One region of the Paenibacillus sp. FSL R5-0908 genome, then DNA from elsewhere that is predicted to be linked to it. Evidence: predicted binding sites of a transcription regulator. Region 1 holds the regulator's gene; the other holds the start of a gene.
The links. Region 1 encodes Rex, which represses fermentation and respiration genes when NADH is low (regulators of the CRP and FNR family bind a similar motif). Its sites were predicted from a motif close to TTGTGAAATATTTCACAA; they were not measured.
Positions count from the first base shown of each region.

Region 2: a site for Rex is predicted at 2,131-2,148, ahead of nirB (nitrite reductase large subunit NirB). Genes of this name have one in related genera too.

Region 1 is NZ_JBBOUV010000001.1:5,074,790-5,078,997, reverse strand. It holds gene dinG (ATP-dependent DNA helicase DinG) at 1-1,881, shown strand, start outside; gene MKZ09_RS23090 (redox-sensing transcriptional repressor Rex) at 2,012-2,665, shown strand; gene MKZ09_RS23085 (amidohydrolase) at 2,652-3,953, shown strand; gene MKZ09_RS23080 (cell wall elongation regulator TseB-like domain-containing protein) at 4,126-4,208, shown strand, end outside.
Region 2 is NZ_JBBOUV010000001.1:5,363,677-5,367,884, forward strand. It holds gene nirB (nitrite reductase large subunit NirB) at 1-2,013, opposite strand, end outside; gene MKZ09_RS24420 (hypothetical protein) at 2,245-2,955, opposite strand; gene ric (iron-sulfur cluster repair di-iron protein) at 3,106-3,801, opposite strand; partial or broken gene MKZ09_RS24430 (hypothetical protein) at 4,184-4,208, opposite strand, start outside.

The DNA.
Region 1 (4,208 bases):
GAGCGGGATATCCCTTTGTTAACGCAGGTAGTTCCTTTTCCGTTTAAAGCTGCTATTTTTAAGGGAAGAGGACATTATTTGTGTCTGCGTAAGTTTGAGCATAAAATTAATAAAAAGGACTTTATAAGCCCAAGGGAAGATGCGCTTACTGCCGCTCAGATGATCGTATGGCTCACTCAAAGTGAATCAGGGGATGATGAAGAGCTGAATTTAAGCGGCCGGGGTGGTGATTTCTGGGAGACGGTGGCAAGCGATACCGACTCCTGTCTGGGCCGTTCCTGTCCGTGGTTCCGCAAATGTTATTATCATAGGGCTAAGCATGAAGCTGGGATTGCTGACGTGGTCATTACAAACCACTCTAAGCTATTCGCAGATGTTAAGGCTGGGCACCAGCTGCTTCCGGCTTACGAGCATCTTGTCATTGATGAAGCACATCATTTAGAAGATGTGGCTGGTAAACATCTTGGCATGCATATGAAGCATTTCACTGTGGCACACACGTTATCGCGACTGTATAAAGATAGCCGAAACGGACAGCTTCCTGCTCTGCGCCAGATATTACAGTCGTCAGGCAGTGAAGAGGCTTCAGAATGGAGCGGAGTCATCGATCGGATTTACCCGGATCTGCTTACCGTCAAAGAAACCTGGGATGCACTCAGCGACAAGCTGTTCAGCCTTTTGCCGGAACGCAGTGATGCAGGGGCGGGGGAAGCGGGACAACTGGTTATGCGGTTGCTTCCCGCCCGTAAGCCGAAGGATTGGGATGAATTAGTTGCGCTAGAGAACACTATGAATCTGACGTTAAGCGACATCATCCGTAAGGGTGATAAAATGCTTAACGAGATGCGTGACCAGGAAAGCCAATCCTCAGCAGACAGTCTTGTTACTGATATTAGCGGTTTATTTAAGGATTTGGCTTCCATTCGTGAGCAAGTAAGATTCTTTATGGGGCTGAATGACGATAATGTAGTATATTGGCTGGAGGCAAATGGAAATTACCGCAGCAAATCACTACAGCTGTATGCCGTCCCTGTGGATGTTAGCAGCCAGCTTAAAGAGTTGTTCTTCGATAAGAAAAAAAGCATCGTGCTTACCTCGGCGACGCTGTCTGTAGATAAATCTTTTCAATTTATGATTGATAATCTCGGACTTAACGAAGCTGCGGAAGAGGGACGTCTAATGACCTCACTCCTTCCATCTCCCTTTAAGTATCGTGAGCAGGCACTGTTAGTTATACCGCGTGATTTTCCTAGTGTGAAGGGCAGTGTGGGCGATGCTCGATTTGTCGATACACTCGTACAGTCATTATCGGAAGCTGCTAAAACAACACGTGGGCGGATGCTGGTTCTGTTTACTTCTTATAAAATGCTGCGTCAGGTATATGATCCGCTTAAAGAGGCTTTGGCCTCACAAGAGATTACGGTGCTTGGTCAAGGCGTGGAAGGTGGCAGCCGGAGTAAGCTGATCCGCCGCTTTCAGGACAGTGCAGCATCCGTTCTGCTGGGGACGAGCAGCTTCTGGGAAGGTGTAGATATTCCAGGTGAAGCACTGACTTGCCTGGCCATCGTGAGACTTCCGTTTCAACCGCCGAATCACCCGTTGGCGGAAGCGAAGTCGGAGTTATTGCAGGCCCAGAAGAAGAATCCGTTCATGAAATTATCTGTTCCTCAAGCGGTTATTCGTTTTAAGCAGGGATTCGGAAGACTGGTTCGCACGGCGCAGGATCGCGGAATAGTTATTGTTTATGATACAAGGGTTATTGAATCTCATTACGGAAAGTATTTCCTTTATTCATTGCCTGGTCCCAAAATGGAGCATATGCTTACTGATCAAATGGTCCCCCGCATAGCGGAATGGCTAGAGGATGGCGGCGCTTCTTAAAACGCTCGTCTTCAGTTTAGCTCCTCCTTATCCTTAAGGGCGGTCTGTTACAGTACCGCCCTTAGTAAGGAGAGGTAGACGTTTGAATATGGATTTACACAAGAACATTATTATTTTTAGGAGGAAAAATATGAAATCGGATAAAATATCAGAAGCCGTTGTTCGCAGACTGCCTGTGTACTTGCGTTTTTTGAATGATCTCCAGAATCGCGAAATATTAACAGTTTCCTCTCAGGAACTTGGACAAAAGCTTGATCTTAATCCCGCACAGATTCGTAAGGATTTAGCATATTTTGGTGACTTCGGCAGAAAAGGTATCGGCTACGATGTAACGTATCTTATTGAGAAAATCCGTCATATCCTGAAGCTGGATCAACAGCTTAATGTAGCTTTAGTTGGAGCAGGTAATCTCGGACATGCCTTGTCTAATTACAATGCATATCTTAAAGATACTATGAAAATCACGGCTATATTTGATTCGTACGCTCCTAAGGTTGGACGTAAGATCAACTCCCTTACTGTGCAACCGATGGATGAACTAGGCAGCACGATTCGTGAGCAAGGTATTCGCATTGCCATTATTACCGTACCTGATTCAGAAGCTCAAAATGTAGCAGATATTCTCATTTCTTCTGGGATTGAAGCGATTTTGAACTTTGCCCCTGTGATTCTGAAGACACCACCGAATATCCGGGTGCATGCAGCTGATTTTACAACTGATCTGCAAAGTCTTGCTTATTACTTGCGGGATGGAAAGGAAGAAAGCGAACATGAACAACAATAAAACGATAATTAAGGGCGGGTATTTTCTGACTCCGGGAACGGATGAGCCGGTTCTGAGTGGATATATGACTATTGAAGATGATTTAATCACTTACATAGGAAAAGAAGAGCCTCAGATGGAAGCTGGAGTGCAAGTGGTTGATGGCAGCCGTCTGCTGTTCATGCCTGGACTTGTAAACACACATGGTCATGCGGCGATGTCTTTGCTGCGTGGATATGGAGATGATTTAGCGCTACAAGTGTGGCTTCAGGAGAAGATGTGGCCGATGGAGGAAAAGTTCACCGGTGATGATGTATACTGGGGAACCTCCTTATCTGTATTGGAAATGCTGAAGGGTGGAACTACGACCTTCCTCGATATGTATGATCATATGGACCGAGTAGCCGAGGTAGCTGAGTTATCAGGTATCCGTTCCGTATTGATGCGTGGTGTGATAGGGTTATGTCCAGAGGATGTACAGAATCACAAGCTTGCGGAAGCGATTTCTTTTGCCCGTAACTGGCATGGAAAGGCTGACGGTAGAATTACTACTATGATCTCGCCACATGCCCCTTATACTTGCCCTCCGGACTTCCTGGTTAAGTTCGTGCAGGCAGCGCATGATCTGGATTTACCGATGCATACGCATATGTCCGAAACGAAACGTGAAGTGGAACAAAATGTGGCGGATTACGGGTTGCGTCCTGTAGCTCACTTAGAGAAGCTTGGAATGTTCACACGTCCCTCGATAGTTGCACATGGTGTTCATTTAAATGATGAAGAGATTGAGATCTTGGCTCGCCATAATGTGGGTGTATCTCATAATCCGGGCAGTAATTTGAAGCTGGCTAGCGGAGTGGCTCGGGTTACTGATCTTCTAAAAGCTGGTGTGAAGGTGTCTCTTGGCACGGATGGCGCGGCAAGCAACAATAACTTGGATATGTTTGAAGAGATGCGGCTTGCAGCTCTCATTCATAAGGGTGTCAGCGGTGATCCAACGGCTGTTCCAGCTCCAGAGGCTCTGCGTATGGCTACAGAATATGGCGCGCAGTCCATCTTTTTAAATAATGTAGGCAGACTTGCTGTAGGGATGAAAGCTGATTTCATTGCTATTGATATCGATCAGCCGCATTTGCTGCCACACACAGATCTGTTGTCTCATGCAGTTTACTCTGCTAGCGCTAAGGATGTTGAGCATGTGTGGGTGAATGGTAAACAGGTCATCAAGCATGGACAATGCTTAACCCTGGATGAGGAAGCTATCCGGCGTAAAGCGCAAGAAGCCTTCGAAGGTTTATTGAAGCGTTAAGTCTGGAGAATAACGAATAAATAATAGGCTGCGACTTTTTGCTTTTAGCAAAAGTTGCGGCCTTTTGTGCATTTTTAAGGCTGGGAAAGCTAGAAAATTATGAAATTTTGGATAAACACGCGGGTGTGTTATATAATCAAAAAAGATATATTACTAGAAAGGGAGCTGTACCTTGAAGAAAAGGAAAAAATGGATCCTCCTGGGGTCAGTTCTGATTCTGCTCCTGGGGTTTGGACTTATCCAGTTCTATGCCTA
Region 2 (4,208 bases), 290 kb from region 1:
AAACTTGGCAGGAAAATCAAGACGTTCATACTTACGTTCTATGAGCGCGCCCATTCCCAGCGAATCCTGTGTGCCGAAACGGCAGAACTGTGAACCCACACAAGTCTTAACGGTACGTAGCGATTTGGCATAACCATAACCTGATGGCATATCGAGCTCTTCCCATACTTTCGGCAGATCCTCTTTTTTCACCCCGATTAGATCCAGGCGTTGCCCACCAGTCACCTTCACAACTTTTACATCATATTTAAGGGAGACATCAGCGATTTTCTTCAAATCCTCCGGTGTCGTTACCCCGCCGTACATGCGTGGAATAACGGTATAGGTTCCGTCTTTTTGAATATTGGCTCCCATACGTTCATTAACAAAGCGTGATTCCTTCTCGTCTTGATGTGTATCCGGATTTATCATCCCCAGATAATAGTTAATCGCCGGACGGCATTTAGAGCAGCCTTCCTCTTGTTTCCAACCCAGAACATGCATAACCTCTTTAGTAGTACTAAGACCTTTAGCTGTAATCTCAGCAACAATCTCATCCCGGCTAAGCGTTGTGCAGCTACAAATCCCTTGCTTGGCAGACTGTTCAAAACTATCACCCAGGACAAATTGTAAAATTTGTTCTACAACCGGTTTACAACCTCCGCAAGAGCGTGTCGCTCCTGTACATGCTTTTATTTCGTCCACAGTAGTAAAACCATTTTCTATGACCGCATCCACAATCGCTTTTTTCGTAACCCCGTTACAGCCACATACGATTTCTTCGTCCGCCATCGCTTCTACGGATGTGCTCTTTTTGGCTCCGCTTCCGCAGCAGCCCGTACCCATAACCTCTGTATAAATTTCATCGGTCATTACAGCGCCTTGTTTAACTAACTTTTGCAGGCTAGCCGACTCTGTCACATCCCCGAACAGGACTGCACCAACAATGACATTGTCTTTGAGCAGAATTTTCTTATAGGTTCGCTTCCATTCATCTTTGCTTGAGATTACAGTATGTTCAGGGGAATCCATAAACTCACCTGCAGAAAATACATCCACACCGGAAATTTTTAATTTGGTGGAGACAACAGAACCTTCATATGGGTTTGTATCACTTCCGCAGAGATGTTTAGCTAGAACCATCCCCTGCTCAAAGAGCGGCGCTACTAATCCGTAACAAACTCCGCGATGTTCGGCACATTCGCCAATGGAATATACATTTTGCATAGAGGTCTGCAAATAATCGTCCACTACAATCCCACGATTAACAGCAATTCCGCTTTCTTTTGCCACAGTTATATTCGGTTTGATGCCAACAGCCATAACTACAAAATCAGCCGCAAGTGAAGTGCCATCACTAAATTGTAATCCACTTATTCTCTGTTCCCCGGTCAATTCTACTGTTTGTTTGCCCATGGCAAATTTCACGCCTTGACGCTCTAGCTCAGCTTGCAACATAGAGGAGGCATTACGATCCAACTGGCGCTCCATTAGATCTTCCATCAGATGCACTACAGTAACGTCCATGCCAAGGTTCACAAGACCCTTTGCCGCTTCCAATCCAAGTAAGCCCCCACCAATTACCGCCGCTTTGTTGTATTGTTTAGCTGCAGCCAGCATCGCATCACAATCTGCAATATCCCGGAAACCCACTACGCCTTCCTTATCACAACCAGGTACAGGTAAAATAAATGAATTCGAACCCGTTGCAATAATCACTTTATCGTAAGAAACAGCCATACCGTTATCCGCAATTACTTGCTTGGAATGCTCGTCAATTCGTGTAACTGTTGTTCCAGTATGCAAGGTAATGTTGTTATCTTCATACCAATTCCAGTCGTTTAGGATGATATCATTGATGGTTTTGCTGCCTTCGAGAACATAGGACAACATGATCCGATTATAATTGGGATGAGGTTCGCTTCCAAAGACCGTAATGTCATAAGCTCCACCTAGCTTCAATATCTGCTCTAGCGTACCTATGCCTGCCATACCGTTGCCGACTAATACTAATTTTTCTCTCTTCGCTGCCATGGTTAGGTGCCTCCTCAGTCTTATCCGTTCTTGTTGAACTTTGCTTCAACTTCTCTTCTACATAATGGAATTATACATTTCAAAATTTAAGAGAGATTGTGATTACAATCACATTAAATGTGAATGTTTTCACATAAAAATAAGACAACTTTATTAGGTTATAACTTCCAATTAAAAAAAGCCAGATCACGGGTTCTGAGCAACCGTAGATCTGGCATTTATGTACTTTTTTTAACGTATAGCCAATAAAATCTCCAATTCATCCTGCACTCTAAGCTTCATGTCCATTCCATTCTCAAGCAGCTGCTTCCCATTCACCTTCATCTTCCAAACTTCATTGCTAAGAGGAGTATAATCACCAATGGATAACACCTTTTTGTTGTCTTCGGTCAACTGCACCACACTGCTGTTCTTCAACAAACCTCTCACTGTTAAATCTTCAGTAAATCCCATAACATATGAATGATTCAAATTCACTTGCTCACTTCCACCATTCACGGTCAACATCACAATTTGAAGGGGTTCCTGATGTTCCTTAGACATCGCCGTAATTACTAATTTTGATTCATGCCCGACGGTTCGACCCCAATCCTCAGGTCCAATGGTCTCCCCATCCATTTGCAGCTCCCAATTCATTCCTGGACCGAGTGAAATATTATTTACTGCTAGAATGCTTGTGTTATCCTCAGAAAAGGTGGCCTTCCCACTACCTTTCAGTAGGTCAAAGATCGTTATCCCTTTTCTGTAGCTCTCGCTAAGCTGCTTGTCCAAAGGGTTGGTAAGCAAGTCATTTCCCGCAACGATAAGCGAAAGCGCAGGTCCGTCTGATCCTGCTAAGCCATTATTCCCTTCATTATTAACGTCAGCAAGAGTGGAACATCCCCCTATTATGAATACGATGACTAATCCTAGTAACAACCTCCACATATATTTCGTGGGCATAGTGACACCGCCTTGTCCCGCCTAATGACCACACAGCGTCTCAGGCTTGTAGTAAGTTATGCATACTGTCTATTTAAGAATAACGTAAATAAGCTTTGTTCTCAAATATAAAAAAAGTCCCCTAAGGGACTCTTTGAAAACTCATTTTTTCTACTGGAATCTAGGGAACAATATATTATTCTCCAGATGAACATGTTCAAAAGTCATGCTCTCCAGCTCCTCTAGCCGGGCATAAGTCAAACGATAGGTTGTACAAGCATGAGCCGGTGGGGTGAAATCATCTGTTATTTTGCGTATTTGTCTCAATATATCGCCTGCTGTGTCATGTTCACTCTCAAGGTCAACTAATGCCTCACGAAGTATGGTCAGCCCTTCTTCACTTGGATTGGCATCATACGCTAATAATTTTGGAAACTCGTCTTCCTCTTCTTTAGCTGTATGCTGAAGCAGATCTTCCTTGAGTGCATTAAATAAGCTATATAACTCTTCTAAATGGGGGGAATCTCCGCCATGCACCCGGTATACCTTAGTTACATTTTGGCTAATCAGAGGCAGCTCTTCCCGCAGGTAATGGTGATGTTTACTCACTATATGGTCGATTAACTCTGCAGAAGGTGCTGTGTTCCATGCGAGTTCTTCTTGTGGTACCGGATATTCCTCGAATAGCTTGTTGAGATCACTAATGATCATCTCTTGATCTAGTCCACGTTCTACCGCTGCTTCAGCAAGAGGTTTGGCGCCTCCACAGCAGAAATCAATCCGTTTGGACTTGAAATAATCCGCAGCTTTTGGGAATTGCAGCACAATATCTTTTACCAGGGCATCTGGAGTAAATCCAGGTTGCACCGATTGCTTATGCTGTAAATCCGAAATTCTATCATTAGGTTGTTTAGTTTCCATAATAGTTCCTCCTCGGGATATGTGATCAGGTTCTGAAAAAATCTTTTCTACCTGTTCACCTTAACCCTGAAAGGAGTTTTGACTTGTGATTGTACTCACGAAAATTGTATCTCTTTGTTGAACGAAAAAGGTCAATCATGGTGGTATTTGACCATAATCAACCTGTTTTACATAACGCTTTAGCGTGCTTTAGGTTAAAACTATCAAGCATTATTGATGTACAAACGAAATGACGAAATTTTATACAGGTATTATATGTGTTATTGGCTGAATAATAGATTACTTTGGCACTGGGTAGCCCCGGCAAAAGAAGAAATTTGAGCGATACTTAGAAAGTTTCTTCTGTTACAGCC